One region of the uncultured Porticoccus sp. genome, then DNA from elsewhere that is predicted to be linked to it. Evidence: predicted binding sites of a transcription regulator. Region 1 holds the regulator's gene; each other region holds the start of a gene.
What was found. The regulator sigma-54, encoded in region 1, starts transcription at its own class of promoters, with help from an activator protein. The targets are predictions, from matches to a motif close to TGGCACANNNNTTGCNNT.
Positions count from the first base shown of each region.

Region 2: the regulator sigma-54 is predicted to act here: its motif matches at 2,693-2,710, upstream of flgA (flagellar basal body P-ring formation chaperone FlgA).
Region 3: the regulator sigma-54 is predicted to act here: its motif matches at 3,593-3,610, upstream of AACZ64_RS07480 (pilin).

Region 1 covers NZ_CAXBHS010000007.1:142,646-149,744, forward strand. The annotation lists gene mgtE (magnesium transporter) at 1-279, opposite strand, end outside; gene AACZ64_RS08285 (HPr family phosphocarrier protein) at 431-712, opposite strand; gene rapZ (RNase adapter RapZ) at 738-1,598, opposite strand; gene ptsN (PTS IIA-like nitrogen regulatory protein PtsN) at 1,611-2,069, opposite strand; gene raiA (ribosome-associated translation inhibitor RaiA) at 2,075-2,362, opposite strand; gene AACZ64_RS08305 (RNA polymerase factor sigma-54) at 2,383-3,834, opposite strand; gene lptB (LPS export ABC transporter ATP-binding protein) at 3,959-4,684, opposite strand; gene lptA (lipopolysaccharide transport periplasmic protein LptA) at 4,685-5,188, opposite strand; gene lptC (LPS export ABC transporter periplasmic protein LptC) at 5,178-5,759, opposite strand; gene AACZ64_RS08325 (HAD-IIIA family hydrolase) at 5,764-6,297, opposite strand; gene AACZ64_RS08330 (KpsF/GutQ family sugar-phosphate isomerase) at 6,300-7,099, opposite strand, start outside.
Region 2 covers NZ_CAXBHS010000008.1:4,873-11,971, reverse strand. The annotation lists gene flgE (flagellar hook protein FlgE) at 1-996, opposite strand, end outside; gene AACZ64_RS08520 (flagellar hook assembly protein FlgD) at 1,039-1,713, opposite strand; gene flgC (flagellar basal body rod protein FlgC) at 1,740-2,153, opposite strand; gene flgB (flagellar basal body rod protein FlgB) at 2,156-2,539, opposite strand; gene flgA (flagellar basal body P-ring formation chaperone FlgA) at 2,833-3,453, shown strand; gene flgM (flagellar biosynthesis anti-sigma factor FlgM) at 3,547-3,846, shown strand; gene AACZ64_RS08495 (flagellar protein FlgN) at 3,871-4,347, shown strand; gene AACZ64_RS08490 (flagellar brake protein) at 4,367-5,059, shown strand; gene AACZ64_RS08485 (GGDEF domain-containing protein) at 5,232-6,140, shown strand; gene AACZ64_RS08480 (hypothetical protein) at 6,398-6,847, shown strand; gene panD (aspartate 1-decarboxylase) at 6,952-7,099, opposite strand, start outside.
Region 3 covers NZ_CAXBHS010000006.1:143,233-150,331, reverse strand. The annotation lists gene AACZ64_RS07495 (A24 family peptidase) at 1-289, opposite strand, end outside; gene AACZ64_RS07490 (type II secretion system F family protein) at 298-1,506, opposite strand; gene pilB (type IV-A pilus assembly ATPase PilB) at 1,510-3,246, opposite strand; gene AACZ64_RS07480 (pilin) at 3,667-4,146, shown strand; gene AACZ64_RS07475 (sulfatase-like hydrolase/transferase) at 4,273-6,372, shown strand; gene AACZ64_RS07470 (hypothetical protein) at 6,436-7,099, shown strand, end outside.

The sequences.
Region 1 (7,099 bases):
TACCTGGTCGGGAAGTTGCTGCAGAATGTCTGCAATGTCATCGGGGTCAAGGCCTTCAGTAAGTGAGGCGACCTCGTGACTTTCCATTTCACTAAGGATTTCACCGCGGAGTTCCTCGCTGAGCTCACCGATTACCTCGCCTTCCAGCTCCCGGTCCACCAGGTCCCATAATACCCGCCGGGCTTTAGGTGGTGCAGACTCTATCTGGTCGGCGATATCGCCGGGAGAAAGGTTATTGAGCATGTGTCGAAGCAGGCGCACATCGCTCGAATTCATCATTTCGTTGATGCTGGCGAGCCTGGACAAATGGCTGAATTTTTCGTTAGGCCCCTGCATCTGAGAAGTTTTCCCTGACCGTCAGTTTGAAGGCGGATAGTGTATAGGTGGGCGTGACAAAATTATACAGTGGTCTGGTTGGTAGACGGCGCGGTTAGTGCTCTTCCTCGAATCGGTTGCCGATTAACTGTTCGATATCGCGATGGGCACGCTCTGCATCACTGCCTTCGAAAATGAAATGGAGAGAGGTGCCTTGGGTCGCGGCAAGCAACATCAGTGACATCACACTTTTGGCGTCCACCAGTTTGTCGGGACTGCGCCCGGTTTTGATGGCGCAGCCATATTTTCCGGCAGTCGAAGCCAGTTTTGCGGCTGCTCGAGCATGCAGCCCGAGACGGTTGACAATGGTGATTTCTGTACAGATGATTTTTGACATAACAGCCCTCCCGTGATGGCGCCCGTCAGGACAGTTCTCTGTGCCGGACCTGTACATTCGGCATGGTGTTGCTGAAATGTCTGGCTAGAACGCTGGATATGTAGACTGAGCGGTGCTGCCCCCCGGTGCAGCCCACTGCAATGGTTAGATAACTGCGATTATTGGCAAGAAATGACGGTGTCCAGCGGGACAGGAACTGCTTGATGTCATTCGTCATGTCGATGACTTCCGGTTGCGATTCGAGAAATTCGATCACTGGTTGGTCGTTGCCGGTAAAGGGCCTTAACTCCTGTTTCCAGTGGGGGTTTGGCAAGCAGCGAACGTCAAAGACAAAATCCGCGTTGACTGGTACTCCGCGTTTAAAGGCAAAGGACTCAAACATGATAGCCATGTCGTCCCTGGTGTGGGGAGCAATTTGCTGCTTGATGACATCGCGTAGCTGGTGCAGGGTCATGGTGCTGGTATCAATTCTGCGATCTGCAATTGAGGCGATTGGGTCCAGCAGGGTGGTCTCAAGTTCTATGGCTTCGTTAATATCTACCCGGTCGTTGGTTAGTGGGTGCTTGCGGCGTGTTTCACTGAAACGCTGGATGATGACGGAATTTCTGGCATCGAGGAAAAGCACTTCATAGTTGATGCCCGAATGCTTCAGCTCCGCAAGAATTTTTGGAAGCTGGTCAAGGTCTTCGCCCAGGTTGCGGACATCAATTCCCACCGCAATTTTTTCCAGCCAATGCTGGTTCTTGGCGTTGATGGCTTTCTGAAAAAGGCCGGGAAGCAAACTGGCGGGAAGATTGTCAATGCAGGTAAAACCGACATCTTCGAGGACGTTCAGTGCGGTACTCTTGCCGGATCCAGAACGCCCACTTACCACCACCAGTCGCATTAGCCTTTCGCCTCAGTCGCCATCATTGCCGGTTGCTATCCGAAAGAGGTCTTGATCACTGCCGGCCTGTCGCAATGCATTGCGAACCGTTTCGTCCTGAAGTAATTCGGCGATGGAAGAGAGGACCTGCAGGTGTTCGTCGTTTTGCTCCTCGGGAACGATCAGTGCAAAGATCAGGTCTACCGGCTCTCCATCGATAGCATCGAAATCGACGGCATCAGCCAGTTTGACAAGTGCTCCGGTAATCTTTTCACAGCCTGCCAGTCGACAGTGGGGGATGGCAACACCTTCTCCTATCCCGGTGCTGCCCAGTCGCTCTCTTGCCAGCAGACTCTGGTAGAGATCGTCTGCGTTGACCCCCTCCATGCGTTCTTTCAGGAAGACGGAAAGGTTTTCCAGTACCCTTTTTTTGCTACCGCCCTCGGCGCTGGCAACGGTGTTTTCAGGGGTGAGTACATCAATCAGTTTCATGAGTGTTATCTACCGCGGTTCTTTTCCTTGTGCTTGATTAGCTGTCGATCCAGTTTGTCGGTCAGCATGTCGATAGCCGCATAAAGATCCTCATGCTCGGAATCGGCAAAGAATTCACCGCCGCTAACATGGACTGTTGCTTCAGCTTTCTGGATCAATTTTTCAACTGAGAGAATCACGTTCGTGCTGGTGATACCGTCGTGATGACGCTCCAGTTTGGATAATTTGGTAGTGACATAGTCTTTGATCGGATCAGTGATATCGAGATGATGTCCGCTGATGTTCAATTGCATGCGGTTCTCCTTAATAGGTGTTAGGTGTTGGGGTTGTAGCGTTTTCTTTCGCTGGAAGAGGGGATGCCCATCCCCTCGCGATATTTGGCAACAGTGCGTCGGGCAACCTGAATACCCATCTCCTGAAGCAGTGCTGTCAGTTTGTTATCGCTGAGGGGCTTGCCCGGATTTTCAGCGCTTACCATTTTTTTCAGCATAGCGCGAATGGCTGTTGATGAACACTCCCCGCCAGCGTCGGTCGAGACGTGGCTGGAGAAGAAATACTTTAGTTCAAAAACACCCTGCGGTGTGTCGATGTACTTTTGGGTGGTCACCCTCGAAATAGTGGATTCGTGCAGGTCCAGTCGTTCGGCAATGTCTGCCAGCACCATGGGCTTCATCGCCACGGGTCCCTGTTCCAGAAAGCCCTGTTGTAATTCAATGATGCAACTGGTGACGCGCATCAGGGTGTCATTGCGGCTTTCCATGCTGCGCAGAAACCATTTGGCTTCCTGGAGGTGATTCTTGAGGAAGGTGTTGTCTTGGCTGGAGTCGGCTCTGCGAATCAGCTGCGCGTACTGTTGATTGATACTCAGGCGAGGAGTGATGTCCTCATTGAGGGAAACTTTCCAGTGATTATCGACTTTGGTGACTCGAACATCGGGTACCACGTACTCGATATCATCGTTTCGAATGGCGTCACCGGGGTTGGGAGCCAATGTCTGGATAAGTAGGATGGCACCCTCGAGTATCTCGTGGGACAGACCGGTGATTTTTTCCATTTGTCGAAAATTGCGCTGTCCAACCAGTTCCAGGTGGTCAGTGACGAGCTGGATGGCCTCGTTAATCAGCGGCGTATCAGGAGAGAACTGGTTCAGCTGAATCAGAAGGCATTCGGCGAGGCCGGTGGCTGCAACACCAGGTGGGTCAAACTGCTGAATGCGGTGCACTACAGCGAGTACTTCATCCAGCTCAATTTCGTCGTCCAGCGCAGCCCAGATTTCTTCAACCGGTGCCGTCAGCATGCCCCGGCTATCAATTGAATCGATAATGATTTCACCGATCAGGTAATCCTTGGGAGACATCGGCGTCAGATTAAGTTGCCAGATCAGGTGGTCCTGAAGCGACTCTGTGACGTTGTGAACGCTGTCAAAATCGCGTGTATCCGCGCCGGTGTTTCTGATGGTGGTGCTGGGTTGGTAGATGTCGTCCCAGTTGGCATCGACTGGCAGGTCAGTGGGTATTTTGCTGTCCCATTCACTGCTGTTAAGATCACGCGTTGCACTGTCGATATCTTCAACTTTCCCAGTGGCGGTTTCTGCGGCCAGATTCTCGGATTCTTCAGCAAGCTCAAGCAGCGGGTTATCGTAGAGGTTCTGCTGGATTTCCTGGTGCAAGTCGAGAGAGGATAATTGCAACAGACGGATGGCCTGCTGTAGCTGAGGGGTCATCGTCAGCTGCTGGCCGATTTTCAGTTGCAAGCTGGCTTTCATGTTATGACTGCGTATAGAGAGTTGTTACGAAGATGTTCACACGGAAAGTGTAGTCTGCCTCCGGGGGGGGAGACAAGCAAAATGTGTGCCGCTTTGCACAATCGCTGTGCGGTGATACGTCCCATCAAAGCATAAAGTCTTCGCCGAGATAGATATCCCGTACCTGCTGGTTGGCGACAATATCGGTGGCCTGCCCCTCGGCAATAACCTGTCCTTCGCCAACGATATAAGCATGCTCGCAGATATCGAGTGTCTCGCGTACGTTGTGGTCTGTGATCAGGACACCAATACCTATATCGCGTAAGTGACGGATGATCTGCTTGATATCGTTGACTGAAATCGGGTCGACCCCGGCAAAGGGTTCATCCAGAAGAATGAAGGCTGGCTCAATGGCCAGTGCTCGAGCAATTTCCACCCTGCGACGTTCCCCTCCCGAGAGGCTCATGCCAAGGGTGTTGCGGATATGGCTGATATGAAACTCCTGGAGTAGCTGTTCCAGTTTTTTTGCACGCTGTTGTTTGTCGAGATCTTTTCTGGTTTCCAGGATCGCCAGAATATTATTCTCCACGGTCATCTTGCGAAAAATGGAAGCCTCTTGCGGGAGATAGCCAAGTCCCTTGCGCGCCCTGCCGTGCATGGACAGAGAAGTGATGTCTTCATCATCGATATAAACAGAGCCGCCATCCTGATGAACCAGCCCGACAATCATGTAAAAACAGGTGGTTTTGCCAGCGCCGTTAGGCCCGAGCAATCCGACAATCGCACCGCTTTCGACGGTGAGGGATACATCGCGAATCACCGGCCTTCTTTTATAGCTTTTGACCAGGTTTGACGCTTTAAGGATAGCCATTTAGTTTGCATCCTTTTGCTTGTTGGGTGGAATGACCATCTGGATTCGCTGGCGGGGATTGTCGCCACTGCTCGCCTTGACCACCTCTGCCTTCAGGTCATAGTTGATTTTTTCACCGGTGATAACGGTGCCATTTTGCTCAACGCTGGCATTTTTCAGTAGGTCGATACGGTCACTGGCCAGATGGTATTCAATAGTGTCGCCCTTGGCGTACATCATGTTGTCGTTGGGGTTCGGTTGTTGTTGGTAGCGGGCAGGTTCTCCCACACAGACAATTCGGACGACCTGGTTATTTGCCGTGTAGACGGTGACTTTGTCCGCGTGAATTTTGATGGTTCCCTGGGTAATAACGACAGCGCCTTCGTAGATCGTTGTACCGGTTTTTTCATATCGTTCGGCTCTGTCCGACTCAATATTGATAGGCTGTTGTGCGTCGCTGGGTAGCGCCAGACTGGAGGAATGACATGCTGCCAGTAGCAGCAGAATGAATAAATTATGGCGCACGGTGAATCCCCTTTACTTTTGATAGCAGTTTGAATATCTCATCATTAAGATCTGCCCACATGCCTGTGCCAGTGGTCTCCCCCTGAGGCGTTTTAATGGTCACAGGCAGGCCGGTTTCGGCAATATTGGTCTCAGGGAATATGGTTAATTTGCTGGTGAGAAATTCATTTTTGCCGCCTTTTTTAACAGATTGCCTGGCATAGACGTCACCGGACAGGACAGCCCGTTCACCCCCGTTGTAGATAGTCCCTTTCTGGGAGGTTACATGCCATGGGGGTGCCTGCTCCGAACCCTCGTTCGGCTCACTGTAAGACACCATGCCGGGGTTCTCCAGTTCCAGTCGGTTGCCGCGATTAAAGTGGCGTGCCTCCGTGGCTGTGAGGGTGTAAGCCCGGTTGCCATCCCTGTCAAAATTTACCGTATCAATATTGTTCATATAACTGTCTGCTTTGGGTAATTCTTCTACATCGGCGCTTGGCTTGTTCAGAAATACCTCTGGTGGTGACAGCCAGAACAACAGGAAAATCCCTGTTGAGGCGAGCAGCATGGCAGTCATCAAAATGTTACGCATAAGCCTAGAGGTAGTCCGTAAAGGTGGATTCCAGTTTATCCTGAGCCTGCAAAAGCAGCTCGGCCAGTTCCCGGACAGCACCGGCTCCACCGCAGGCGGTAGTCTGCCAGAGTGCGTGTTCAGCAATAATTGGCCGGGCATTCGCTACGGCGACCCCCAGGCCCACCCGCCTGATGACAGCCAGGTCGGGAAGATCGTCGCCGAGAAAGGCAATTTCGTTCATCTGGTAAGGGTGTGTAACCAGCAAGTCTTCCAGAGCGGTCAGTTTGTCCTCTCTTCCCTGTACGACAAGATCGATACCCAGTTCTTCGGCCCGTCTTGCCACCAGTGCTGAAGATCGGCCGGTGATAATGCCGACTTTGATGCCGTTGCGCTGTAATAGTTTGATCCCGAGACCATCCTGTATGTTGAACGATTTCAGTTCCTCTCCATTGTTGCCGTAGTAGAGGCAGCCATCGGTCAGGACACCATCTACATCCAGTAGCAATAACCGGATTTGACGAGCTCTGCTGGTGACTTTCAGGTTCGGGGCTGACATGGTTACATGACTCCCGCGCGCAGGATGTCGTGCATATGGAGAACCCCAATCGGATGGTGGTTGGCGTCTTCAATAACAAGTGCCGTAATTTTATTGTCTTCCATGATTTTTAATGCCTCGGCCGCGAGCAGTTCCCGATGAACGGCCTTGCAGCTGCCCTTGATTAATTGACGGACGGTACTGTGATTGATGTCGATATCGTTATCGACAGCCCGGCGCAGATCGCCGTCGGTAAATACCCCGACCAATTCTCCTTGGCGGTTAACCACCGTAGTCATGCCAAACCCTTTGGCGGTCATTTCCACCAGGGCTTTTTTCAGTAACGCGTCCTCGAACACCCGGGGCAACTCGTCGCCACTGTGCATGATGGTTTCCACCTTCAGTAGCAGTTTTCGACCGAGTGCCCCGCCCGGGTGGGAAAAGGCGAAGTCCTCGGCGGTAAAACCCCGAGCCTCCAGCAGAGCAATTGCCAGGGCGTCGCCCATGACCAGCGTCGCCGTGGTGCTGGTGGTAGGTGCCAACCCTAGAGGGCAGGCCTCACTGGGAACCCGGACATCCAGGTGGGCCTCGGATGCCTGGGCCAGAATCGAGTCCGGGTTGCCGGTCATACTGATCAGCGGAAGACCCATACGCTTAATGAGTGGTAGCAGGGTAATGATTTCGGCGGTGGTTCCGGAATTGGATAATGCCAGAACCAGATCAACCCGTGTGATCATGCCAAGGTCGCCATGGCTGGCTTCCCCGGGATGAACGAAAAAAGCGGGGGTTCCCGTGCTCGCCAGACTGGCGGCAATCTTTCTGC
Region 2 (7,099 bases), on a different contig from region 1:
CTGTCCCAGTGCGCGAGCCTGGCCATTGGTGTAACGCGCAAAGGCAACCCCGGTATTATCAATTTCCAGCCCACGCAGCTGGCCCGTAGTAAAGCCATCCTGAACAATCGTACTGACTGCAAAATCAGACCCAAACTGAGTACCCTTGGATAAGGAAACAGTAAAGCTCTGAGCACTGGCACCTGTGGGTGCGCCTGCGGAGTTAAGGGGTGTCCAACCAGCAATATTGACCTCTACCGGCAAGGTGGCAGGATCAAATTGACCGTTTGACTGGAACGTCAGCGTATCTGGTCCAGACGTTGTCACACCATCAACCAGCGTATGAACTTCCCACTGGTTAGCCGTTGATGTTTTCACAAAAAACGTACTTAACACGTGAGGGTTGCCCAGTTCGTCGTAAATCGTTGTAGAGCTGGTGGCATTGAAAGAATTACTGTCAGGACTGGTGGGGGGCACAGCAAAAGCATCGAAGGGCCCGCCAAAAGGAACCAGCGGTGCAGTCTCTCGCGAGTCAAGATTTAGCGTAATGTCTACTGAACCAGTGGGGTTGGGCTCAATCAGGGAGGTGTCCAACTGCAAATCACCCAACTGCCCGTTGATATTTCCCAGGTTATCGGCTTGAAAAGCCTGGAGCCTCTGGCCTTCGCTCGTCACGATAAGACCTTCACGGTTCACCTGAAAGTTGCCCGCACGGGTATAAGTCGATGCGCCCTCATCGCTCAGCAAAAAGAACCCGCTACCGTTAATGGCCAGATCAAGCGCATTATTGGTGAAGCTGATATTCCCCTGGGTAAATTCCTGGGTTACTCCGGCCAGACTGACGCCTTTACCAATGGCATTACCACCAGCACCCAACAGGCTGGTGGCATACACATCAGAAAATTCCGCCCGTGATAACTTGAACCCGGTAGTGGAACTGTTTGCAATATTGTTACCGACCACCCCCAAATCCGCGCTTGCCGCCTTGATGCCCGATACTGCTGTACCAAATGCCATGTTTTATCTCCTGACCTTGCGTCACTGAATTTCCAGATTTATTTAATGAAAGCTTTTTACGGATGATATCGAGACCTGGCTACCATCCGCCAGGTTTAGCAATACGCCACTACCGTCGCCGGCCACACTGACTGACTCGACCCGCTGGCGGGGATAAACCGACACGGCTTCGTTCTGACCATCTATCCATGCCTCCGCGCTCAAACGATAGCGGCCGGGCGCAACGGTATTCCCCTCAGCATCGGTTCCATCCCAGCTGACGTTCAGGTTACCCTGCTCAGTCGCACCGAAAGATCTGCTATAAATGAGCTGGCCACTCTGATCCTGGACATAGAGCTTCAAACTGGTGGCGTCCCCAGGCAGCGCAACCGTTGCGTTGAGCTCACCCCCCTCTTCCGCCAAGTAACCCATATTTGAGCTGGTGGATACTTCCTGTCCTACCAGGCCCGCTGCCTGCAGGGCCTGATTGGCATACAACACTGACGACAGGCCGCTAAACCCGCCCTGCAGGTCCTGAATACCCGACACAGTGCCAAACTGGGCAAGCTGACTGATAAATTCCAGATTATCCATGGGCTTGGTTGGGTCCTGATTCTCAAGCTGCGTAACCAGCAGCGTCATAAAATCTTCCTGTCCCAGTTCATTGGGATTATTCTTAATGGTTTCCCCTTGCACTGTGCTGGGGAAAAGCTCTGACAGACTGGCTACGCTACTCATAATCATTCCTTCCTGATGCTTATCGCTTAACGACCCAGACTCAAGGTCCTGAGGATGAGCTGTTTGGTTGTATTCATTGCCTCGACACTGCTTTGATAGGAGCGGGAGGCAGAAATCATATTTGCCATCTCTTCTACGATGTTCACATTAGGCATGTAGATAAAACCATTTTCGTCCGCCATCGGATGCGACGGCATGTATTCCTGACGGGCCGCAAGCTTGGATTCCACCATTCCGGAAACCCGTACACCAACTGCGTCACTACTGCCACTTACCGCATCGTAAGCAGAAGTAAAAACCGGGTATCTTGCCCGGTATGCAGTCTCTGCACTGCCACTCACCACGTCGGCATTTGCCATATTGCTCGAAATGGCGTTTAACCTGACACTCTGTGCGGAGAGGGCCGTACCGGAAATATCAAAGACATTAAACAGACTCATAGTCACTCTCCACGCAGTGTCTGCAATGTGGATTTGATTCGGGCACCAAGGAAATCAAGACTGGCCTGATAGCGAATCGCGTTCTCCATAAATGCCCCATGCTCACGATCTGTTTCAACCGTATTCCCGTCCAGTGACGGCTGAACAGGAACCCGGTACATCCCCTCTTCCTTATCGATACCGTTCACGGTCATGTGGGCTTTATTGGTTTGCAACAATTCGTAGTCCCCTGTGGCCCGACCAAGCGCAGCCTGAAAATCAATGTCTTTTGCCTTGTACCCAGGAGTATCCGCATTGGCCAGATTCGCGGAGATCATTTCTGTACGCTGCGAACGCAGCGCCAGGACCGACGGAGAGATACCAAAAACTTTGTCAATTACATTCATTTATTCAAACCTCTACCCTTTTCCTATACAGATTGCGTGCCAACATATTTAATTCTTTTATTTCAATGACTTAAATAAAATTAACGGCAACACTGACAGCCGATCCATCGGCAACCCTTCACCCCGGCGGCAAAGTTTGCCGCCCATGACAACTGGCACGGTTAATGCTTAAACAAGGGGGAACTCATTATTTTCCAGAGCAAATGACAAAAATTTGGCGCTTCCAGTTGTTACCCTGCCTGCTACTGTCAGCTATCTGCCAGGGAGTTTTTTCAAATCAGGGTAATCAATCTTTGCAAAGCATCACGGATACCGTTGTTCTTGCCGGTAAAAGAAGAGCCCAGGCTCTCGGCTATGACAATGTGAAGGTCCAGGTTCGCCCTCTGGATGAACGACTAAGGTTGCCCGACTGCGAACAACCTCTGGATACCTTTATGCCACCGGGAGCCCCTTCCCTCGGTGCCGTTAATGTTGGTGTGCGCTGTGCGTCCAGCCAACCCTGGACAATTTATGTGCGCGCACATATCTCTGCCCAACGGGCAGTACCGGTGCTGGCAAGACCGTTGGCACGCAACACTATAATCAGTGAGGCCGATCTCACTGTTATTGACCAGCCCATCGATATGGCCATCAGTGGCGTTGTCTACGAAGTGGAGCAGATTATCGGGATGGAGCTAACGAGATCACTCGACGCTGGCTCCACAATAGGAGTCAATCAACTCAGACCCCCGAAAGTGATCAAACGGGGCCAACAGGTCACACTGGTCGCCGGGGCCGGTAATTTGCAGGTGCGAATGCAGGGCAAAGCCTTGGGAGACGCCACAGCGGGTGAACGTGTACGTGTAACAAACCTGAGCAGTAACCAGCAGGTGGAAGGTGTTGCCAATTCCGACGGGACTGTAAGCGTGCCATAATAGCACCCAGTATGTGCACTAAAGTTTTTCTATTTTTTGCCGCTATGATTCAGGAGAGATGGCCTACCAGCTATGAAACCTATAGAGAGTGACATGAACATCAAACCCACCAGAGCTGACCTGAACCAGGGTTCGCAGCGAGCTGGCAGCACATCCGAAAAATCACGCACCGATTCTCGGGACGGCGCATCGTCCACAGGGCAAAACGATAGCGTCACACTGACCACTGCAGCAACGGAAATGCTCAAGCTGGAAGCAAGCCTGTCCCAAATCCCTGACATTGACAGCCAGCGGGTCAATGCGATTAAAACGGCGATAGCCGATGGCCAGTATCAGATTGATACTGACAAAATTGTCAAAAAGCTGCTGCAAACCGAGCGGGACCTTTTATAACTTATGGATCACGGGTTATAGCTTATGGATCACGAGCCGGAAAAGAATTTCGCCAACTTGCTGGTTTCAGAGCTAAACCAATTGTCTTTATTGCTTGATGTTCTGACAAGAGAAACCGAAGCGCTCCTCTCAACCGATATTAGTGAGATCGAGGCTCTTACCGAGGAGAAAAACCGGTTGTTGGACTCCCAGCGCCATGCAACCCATGCCCGGGAACAATTCATGCAGAAAATGACTGGAAGCAAGGGCCGGGAGGGTATGGAAAAATTGGCCTCGGATAGTATCAACCCAAAACCGTTAATGGCCACCATTAACGATCTAAACGACCTGGCAACACGCTGCCAGGAGATAAACCGCCACAACGGCAAGCTCATTCTAAAACAACAGCGTTATGCCACCAGCGCACTCAACATTCTGCGTCAGGAAAATACCACACCCACCTACTCCAACCAGGGGGATAAGGTTTCGGCCACCAGCACACGCTCATTCGGAAAAGCCTGAGCTAATGGACACCCGGACAATGACTGACACCGTTTTTTCAGCGGATTCAATTACCGCTCTGCTGAAAAATTTTCAGCAGGCCCGGCTGCCACTACAGGTGGGATTCGGCAAAAAGAATGTTACTCACACCTCCTATCTGGTCAGCATGACAGACAACTGGTTGCATATAGACCAGCTGATCCCCAAGGAAGGCAACAAACAACTCAAACCCGGCGACGACCTGACGATACGGGTGAGCCATGGCGGCACCCTTTACCAATTCAAATCCAGACATCTGTCCCCGACCATTGAGAAAGACGGCTTTCCCTGTCACAAGATCGCCTTCCCCCAACAGCTTGATTTTTCAGAGCAACGCACCAGCTTCAGGGTGCCGATACGAAGGGAGCAGGCACCCTCGGTTAACATATTGACCCACGACGGACAAAGGCTTCGTGCGCAGCTCGAAAACATTTCAGATAACGGTCTCTGCATCAGATTACATGTACCGCAAGCGATCAGTGACACACAGCTCGTCCATTGCGAAATCAACTTTACTGACTTCGAGCCCTTATCACTCGACGCTCAGGTCAGGCACAATAAAGCCGCCCCGCAGGTACCAGCCAGCAGAATTGGTATGGAGTTCAGCTCACTATCCAGTTTAACTCGCAAACAACTCAACCAATGGTTGATGAAATTGCAACGGCATCATATCCGCACTGGCCTGCCGGCCTGAAAACCGTCAATTTTCCGTCTACCAGACAGCCGAAAAATACAAACAAATAAACTCGCCATTTATTTGTCAAAGAATATGTGATGCATCATAATGGTTTGTCGTTGTCTCATGCGCACTATCCATCAGAATTTGAGCCACTCTTCATTCGGCTTACCATGGACATATCTGTTTTATGGAAAAAGTAATACCGATAAACACTTCGCAAAACGCAGTGAAATCCTCGGCGGATCGTTCGCCAAAAAACCAACCATCTCATCAAGTGATCTCCGACAAAAACCAGTTGAGGCTTCACCAAAGGCTTCAGGGTTCACTTGATCTCGGCTCCCTGATCAATCACTTTTTCGTTTGGTTAAGCGAGCAACAACCCTTGAGTAGCGTTGAATATGTTTATCCTGATGAGGATATCTCTCTGATATCGGGGTCACTGCGGGTTCATCAGGCCCACTACACTTTGAGACTACAAAAACGTTACCTGGGGGAATTGACCATCAGCAGCCAAAAACGCTTCTCTGAACAGGATCTGTTTGTTCATGAACAAAGTATTGGTTACCTTGCTCACTACCTGAAAAATGCCCTGGACTTCCGGGCAATGGAAAAAATGGCCTTCTATGATGCGTTAACCGGTGTCATGAACAGAAAATCACTGGACGAACTACTACCCAAAGAAACCAAACGAGCTGAGCGGCATGGTTATCATCTGTCAGTCATGATGATTGATATTGATAATTTCAAAATAATCAACGATCAGGTCGGTCATATCGGCGGTGATCAGATACTAAAACACGCATCAAAAGCCATCAGGCAAGTACTGCGTATTTCGGATCTCCCCTTTCGTTTTGGAGGAGATGAATTTGTGCTGATATTACCTAACACAGATCTTGTTGGCGCCCACAGTGCCGCAAAACAGATCATGTCATCCTTAGGCAACTCGGCTGTTGAAATAAACAACCACAGCATTACGCCGAGAGTCAGTATCGGTTTGGCCTCATATCGTCATGGAGAGCATCACGAAGAGCTCATAAGACGATCTGATCAGGCACTCTACGATGCAAAAAAGAATGGTCGGAATTGCATTTGTTGATTTCTACTTCGTTAATTATAAATTAACGAAGCCAGTAGCTGATCAAATTCAGTAAGCGTTTTTCTCGTCCTCTCTGAAAAAGCAATGTAGAACTCACATTGTCAGCATGTGTTACCATGTCATATTGTTTTAATTACCTCTTTAGCACTCAATAAAATCAAACTGGCTAAACATGATTTATTGTCTGCAAATCGCCATTCCATAGGGAGCAAACATTTATCCACTGCGCCCATAAAGTTAAAAGGCAAAGAAATATTGTGAAAGGGGAAAATCTGGACAAAAGAAAATTTAGCGGAAACCGGGTCATTGCCAGATGTGAGATAACCCTCAAGAATCTGGACCCATTCGCTTTTCATGAGGCCACCAAGTCTGGCCATATGGTGTTAAACATCAGGGGTGGTTGCCTCTATCTGAATGAAGGGGCAACGGAAAAAGTTCTGGAGAAAATGTTTCCCGATGGCAAGAACACTGTGTTTAAGGAAATCAGACTATTTTCTGATTTGGACGACGTGATTGTCATCAGAGACATCAAAGCTGCTTTTCTCAGGATCCGGCGGGGTAAAAAAAGAGCGGGCATAGTTGTCCGCTTTGTAGATATTTCAGAAGAGCACCTCGACGAACTCAGCAGCCTCATAAATCGTCTTCCCTTAATTGAGGGTGACGAAGAAGCAGTACTTCCCTCCGAAAATGCCATTAAGCCGACCTAGCCAGATATCTTGGCTGGCGTGACATGATTCTAATCACTATTAGCGCCCCACCCTGTGGATCTTTTGGGAAGAGAAATGGCGATAGTAGTGAGGAAGGTCTCAGATCAGGCAACCTGGACCGGAATAGTATTTGACGCCCGAACAATTTTGTTGCATTCGTCCAGATAAACCAGTTTAGGCTTGTGCCGAATCAACTCTTCTTCGGTGTATTGGGCATAAGTGGCAATAATAAGACGATCGCCCACCTGACAC
Region 3 (7,099 bases), on a different contig from region 1:
AGCGGCCGCGCAGCAGAAGATAGCTCAACAGTGGAATGTTGTGAATGGCCTTGATCGGGGCGCCGCATTGCGGGCAGTGAGAGGCGGGAAACACCACATTGAGCGGTTCCGGCACGGCCTCTGAATCCGGTTCGATCTCTAGAAACTCCTGTGAATCCCGGCGCCAGGTGGCGGCCAGTTGCCGGGGCAGCCGGTAAATCACCACATTGATGAAGCTGCCCACCAGCAAGCCCAGTATCAGACTGACCGCCAACACTGGCGCAACGGATAAACCCAGCATATCGGGCATCAACGGACCTAGATCACCGCGCCAAGTTTGAAGATCGGCAGGTACATGGCAATCAGCAGGCCGCCCACCAGAACCCCTAGCACGGCCATGATCATTGGCTCCAGCAGGGTAGTCAGGTTATCCACGGCATTGTCGACCGCCTCTTCGTAGAACACGGCAGACTTCTCCAGCATGTCATCCAGCGCGCCGGACTCCTCACCGATTGAGGTCATTTGCAGCAGCATTACAGGGAACTTGTTGGTTGTTTTGAGGGCCTGGTGAAGCTGAATCCCCGTGGTCACATCGTCCCGAACCTTGTAAATGGCCTCCCGGTAAACCGCATTGCCCGCGGCCCCCGCCACCGACGTGAGTGCATCCACCAGCGGCACCCCGGCGGCAAAGGTGGTGGAGAGTGTGCGGGCGAACCGGGCGATAATGGCCTGGTAGAGAATGTTGCCCACCACCGGCACTTTCAGTATGTATTTATCAATGAACGCATCAAACTTCGTTGAGCGCCGTTTGGCTTCACGGAAGATCAGAAAAAAGGCGACCAGGCTGATTATCCAGATAAACCACCACTCCTGTGCCGTATTCGACAGGCCCAGTACGAACTGGGTAAATGCGGGCAGGTCGGCCCCGAAGTTACTGAAGGTTTCGGCAAATACCGGCACCACTTTGACCAGCAGTATCCCGGTCACAATCACCGCCACCAGTACAACGGCAATCGGGTAGGTAAGGGCTTTTTTGATTTTGGCTTTCAGGGATTCAGTTTTTTCCTTGTAGGTGGCAATCCGGTCCAGCATGGTTTCCAGCGCACCAGCCTGTTCACCGGCGCCAACCAGGCTGCAAAACAGATCATCAAAGTGTTTGGGGTGTTTGCGCAGGGCGCCCTCCAGGCTGATACCAGAGGAGACGTCATCGCGAATGGTATAAATGATCTCGCGCAGGGATTCTTTATCGGCACCTTCGCCGACCAGATCAAAGCTCTGTACCAGCGGTACACCGGCGCGCATCATGGTGGCCAGCTGACGGGTAAAAATCGCGATATCCTGGGGTTTGACGGGTTTCTGACCTGTGAACAGGGGCTTGGCCTTTTTCTTGACCCGGCTGGCGGCAATGCCCTGCTTGCGGAGCTGGGCCTTCACCATCACTGCGCTACTCGCCTTCAGTTCGCCCTGGATGGGCTTGCCTCTTTTATCCTTTCCCTTGTAGGTATAGACCTGTGCCGTTGTTGCCATGGATTAGTCCTTGGTTACCCGATTAGCCTCTTCCAGGCTGATTATACCTTCGCCCGCGCGACGAAGTGCCGACTGGCGCAAAGTTCTGAAGCCTTCTTCGATGGCCGCCTGTTCAATTTCAATCGAATTGCCACCTTCCATAATCAGCCGGGCTATTTTGGGGGTTACTTTCAACACCTCGTAAACCCCCACCCGTCCTTTGTAACCGTTGGTACATTTCGGGCAGCCGACCGGGTGAAACAGGGTCAGCTCCTCCAGGGGGCGGCCAATGGTCTCAAAACCCTCATCGATCAGGATGTTATGGGGTATATCGTCAGCGGGCTTTTTGCAATGCACGCAGAGTCGCCTGCCCAACCGCTGGGCAATAATCAGGTTCACCGAGGTGGCCACGTTAAATGCGGGTACGCCCATATTGAGCAGTCGGTTGAGAGTTTCCGGGGCACTGTTGGTGTGAAGGGTGGACAACACCAGGTGACCGGTCTGGGCTGCCTTGATGGCGATTTCGGCGGTATCCAGGTCGCGAATCTCACCCACCATGATCACATCCGGATCCTGTCGAAGGAAAGCCCGCAGCGCCTCCGGGAAAGTGAGTTTCACCTTGTAATTGATCTGTACCTGGTTGATGCCCGGCATGTTGATTTCCACCGGATCTTCGGCCGTGGAGATATTGCGTTCGGTGGTGTTGAGAATATTCAGGCCGGTATACAGCGAGACGGTTTTACCGCTACCGGTGGGACCGGTCACCAGAATCATGCCCTGGGGTTGGTTCAGCACATCCAGATACATCTGCTTCTGGTCTTCTTCATAGCCGAGGTTTTCAATACCCACCTGGGCGCTGGTGGGATCAAGAATCCGCAGTACGATTTTCTCGCCGAACTGGGTGGGCAGAGTGTTCACCCGAAAATCGATGGCCCGGTTCTTTGAAATCCACAGTTTAATCCGGCCATCCTGGGGTACGCGACGCTCGGAAATATCCATTTGTGACATCACCTTCAGGCGCGCCGCCAGCCGTGGGGCCAGATTGGCCGGGGGCTTGGTAACTTCGCGAAGAATACCATCGGTCCTGAACCGCACCCGGTAGGTTTTTTCATAGGGTTCAAAGTGAATATCCGAACATCCCTGTTTGATGGCGTCCAGCAGCAGTTTATTGATAAACCGCACAATCGGGGCATCGTCTACATCGCTGGCGTCAATGCCAGTGCCGCCGCCTTTGTTATCCTCGTCGACGGCCTCAATATCCAGGTCATCGAGGTGCACATCATCCATGGTGCCGAGCGCATCGCCCATTTCATGTTCATCCTGCTCATGCAGGTAGGCATCCAGCGCCCGCTCCAGTTTGTCGTGTTCCACCAGCACCAGCTCAACGGACAGGCCGGTCTGAAAGCGCACCTCGCTTACTGCCTGGTGGTTGGTGGGGTCGCTCACTGCCAAAAACAGGCGGTTGGCCCGCTTGAACAGGGGCAGAACCTGGTGCTTGCGAATCAGCTTTTTCTCAACAAGCTCCTTCGGGCTGGCCTCAATGTTGTGGGCCGAGAGGTCGTAGAGTGGTGTGCCAAATTCATTGGCCGCAACTGCGGCGATCAGGCTGGGGGCCAACAGGTTATTGTGAGTCAGGTAATGCACCAGGTTGGACTGGTCGCTTTCACATTCAGCCAGTGCCTGCACGGCAACGTTTTCTTCCAGCAACTGATCCGTTACCAGACGTTTGGCCAAGCCTTTCAATGTATCGGTTTGTTTCATAGGCGGACAGATACTCAACGGCGCAAATAAGTAGAAACAGCAGTAGAACCAGCCGTGATGTTAATACAAGGTGACGGCGGGAGCCATAGCTGGGCGCAGGGCATTAGTCTCATTGGTTACGGCGCAACGGATTAGTGGTGGGCTGCGCAACCGGGTTGGTGATTGATAGAGGCTGATTCACGCCCGGATTCACAATCTGGTTCGGGGTGCCGGTCCGGAAGATCGGCGCTGGTGGAGGATATTGTCACCGGCTGAATGCGGCATGACTGCCGGGTCTGGTTATAAACTGACAAAAATTGTCAGTCTGCGGTGAGCTCAAACCCTTGATGTCCGCAGACCCGTTCTTTGGCACGGTAAATGCTAGACATATACCCTGCAATAACGCCAAATGGCATATCGTTATTTCATGGGAGAAATACAATGAAGAAAGTACAACAGGGTTTTACCCTTATCGAACTGATGATCGTGGTCGCGATTATCGGTATTCTGGCCGCCGTGGCACTGCCCGCCTACCAGAGCTACGTGATCAAGGCCAAAATGTCCGAAGTGATCCTGGCCACCAGCCAGTGTCGCACCACGATATCTGAGGTCTACCAGACTGCCTCTGATTCAACTTCCATTCCCGGCAGTAATGGATGGGGTTGTGGTGAGGGCAGTGGTCCTGGCGGCAACGGTATTAGCCAATACGTGGCCAGCATTGCGACAAGTCCTGACGGGGTGATCACAGTCACAACCCAAGGCTTTAATGACTCCGATGTTGACGGCGGAACAATTACCTTGACACCCGAACTTGCCAATTCTGTTACAATGACATCGTCAAATGTGGGTAATCAGGTGTTCAGGTTCAAATGTGAACCTGGCACTCTCAATACCCAATACTTGCCCGGTTCCTGCAAGTAGGTTTACTGGAGTGCAGTGAATGGGGTGGTTGACCCGTTCCATTCGCCATTGCAACAAGCAAAACCCTGCCTGGTTCCAATCAGGCAGGGTTTTTTAATGAATGATGATTACCACCAACAGATGTAGATGATGATGACGGATACTCCCGAGACAGAGGCCATCCAGTCCACCAGCCTGGACCAGCAAGCACCTCCACCGCGCCGACCAATTACACTCTATGCCTGGTTGATTCTGGGCTTTCTGGTGGTGGTGTTGGTGGCCAACTTTTACCAGGTGCTGATTGTGGCGCCGGATCAGGTTGATATGAAGGCCTTTTACCATGCGTTGCTGGTCAGCCCCGGTTTCTGGTGGGACCTAGGCTACTTTGTGCTGGCCATGGTGGCCATTCATCTGGCCTGGCTGTTTTTACTGTGGTTGGCCTCCGCGGGCTGGCTGGGCCTGCCCGCGATCAGCCCGAAAAACCGCCAGTTGTTGCCGGTATTGCTGTTTCTGTTATCGGCGCTGCTGTTGCTGGTGTGGAGCAACCGGCGCTATCCGCAGATGCAGGGCAGCGGCTTTCTGAATCAAAGCCCCTGGTTAATGAGTGACGCGGTATTCGTCGGCCTGCTGGCGATCTTTGTCGTGGCGTTTGTTGTAAGCCTGGGCTTTCTGATCCGGCACAACGCCCGCGTCTGGGGCTCGGCCTGTGTGTTGGCTGTGGGCGCGTTTGGCACGATGTACGGGTTGAGCACCACAGCCGGCAATGCGCAATTTAATGGCGCTGTGATTAATAGTGCTGACGGGCCACCCAATATCTTTATTATCGGTATCGATTCCCTGCGTCCGGACCAGACCGGCTATTTTGGCAACACTACCGGTCTGACGCCCAATGTAGACAAATTTCTACAACAGAGCACCGTTTTTGAAAATGCTTACACGCCGTATGCCCGAACCTTTCCGGCGTGGATGAGCATTCTTACCGGTGCCGAGCCGGTCAGCCATAATGGCCGCTACAACCTGACTAACCATAAATATATGGACAAAAATCGCGCCCTGGGACGCTGGATGCAGGACAGTGGCTATCGCTCAATTTATGCGATGGACGAGAGGCGCTTCAATAACATTGATGAAACCTTCGGCTTCGATGAGGTAGTCGGCCCCGAGTACGGTGCACTCAACTTCATGTTGGGCGGTTTTGATCACCCGCTCGTCAATTTGCTCTGCAATACTGTGGCAGGTAAATGGTTGTTCCCGAATATGTATCTGAACCGGGGACGCGACATGAACTACGATCCCGAGCGGTACAGTCAGGCCATTCTGGATGCCGTGGTTCGTGAGCCGGATCAGCCGGTGTTTCTGGCCGCTCACTTTGTGTTGCCCCACTGGCCCTGGTTGTCACGGGAGTGGGAACCGCTGGAAGGTGAGCCCTACAGTGAAGACCCCGCTGAGCAGTCGTTTTACCGCTACCGCATGATGCTGAAACAGGTAGACCGGCAGTTCGGTCAGTTTATGGCGGATCTGAAGGCGACCGGTGCGCTGGATAATGCCTACGTGTTTTTTATGTCGGACCATGGTGACGGATTCGACCTGCCGGCCGATGAGTTAACAGCGGCGCGGGACGATGCCATATTTGAGGTATATAGCACCACCCGTGGCCACGCCACCAACCTGCTTAACTTGGGCCAGACCCGCGTGCTACTGGCGGCCAAAAGTTACGGCAACGACGATTTTGGCCCGGCGCTACGCGCCGGTAACGGCTCACTGATGGATATTGCTCCGACGATCTCAGAATTGCTGGACAACCGCTTTGCGGATAAATCGTTCGATGGCCTATCACTGCTTTCTACCACCGACAGGGAGTTATCAAACAGGCCTCTGTTTATGGAAACCGGGGTGATTGTCACCGAACTGACCAAGGACGAGATAGACAAAAAACGCCTACTGACCCAGACCGTGGGCATTTATGCCACCAATGCTGCCGGCAAGCTGGTTGTTCGAGATGACTTCCGGGACATGATTATCAGGAGCAAACACCGCGCCGTGGTGAAAGGCGACTGGCAGTTGACCCTGATCCCCAGCATGGGCGAGCACATGGTGCTGATTAACATCCCCGAAAAAAAATGGTGGTCGCTGGACCAGTATGAAGGTGATGTCGACACCGCCGGTATGCTTCGTGATCTATGCGAGCATTATAAGAACGACGTCGGGTTTGATACGGCGGGGGTGTGTGCGAAGGCAGGTCAATAAGCATGAGCAATGGTTATTTGGAAGCCCAAACTTTTTATGGATACCTAAATTTCTAGGGAAGTTATGGATATTTTAAGAGGCAATAAACGCTTTTATACGTTTCTTGTATTTTTGGGTTTTTTCATTCTTGCTTGTATTCTTAATTGGGATGCTCGTTACGAAAAGCCTGTGTGGGATACGGCAGCTGGCGTCTTTGCTCCTGCAATTTATCTCTATGAAACAGGATTTGATTTTTACAGTTTGCTGGAAGAGCCTGGATTTCGGCAAGCGGGTCCGAACGTGCACGTGTATACACCTATCACTATTATAACGGCGGCAGTGATGTGGTTGTTCAATGGAGATACTGAGTTTGTCTACCTATCGCTTCATATAATCCAGTTTCTTCTGACCGGGTTGGTGTTGGCTGTCGTGTTTACTCTGAGTCGGTCAATTTTTGGCATTTACACTTCGTTGTTTGTGACAGCTGCGGTCATGCTCTTTCCGCCTTTTCTGATTCAATCAAGATATATGTATATGGAGATCGGAGGAAGTCTATGTGTCATCCTCGCCTTCTCAAATTGGGTTAAGCAGAATCATTTTTGGGCAGCGATTGCTGCAATTGCAGCCTGTTTGGTCAAGTCATCAGGATTACCAATAATAATATGTCTTTCTTTATTATTTATGCTCGAAAAAGATGGGCGGACCAAGCGCGTGTTTTATGTGGCTATGATGGTGATATCGGGTGTTG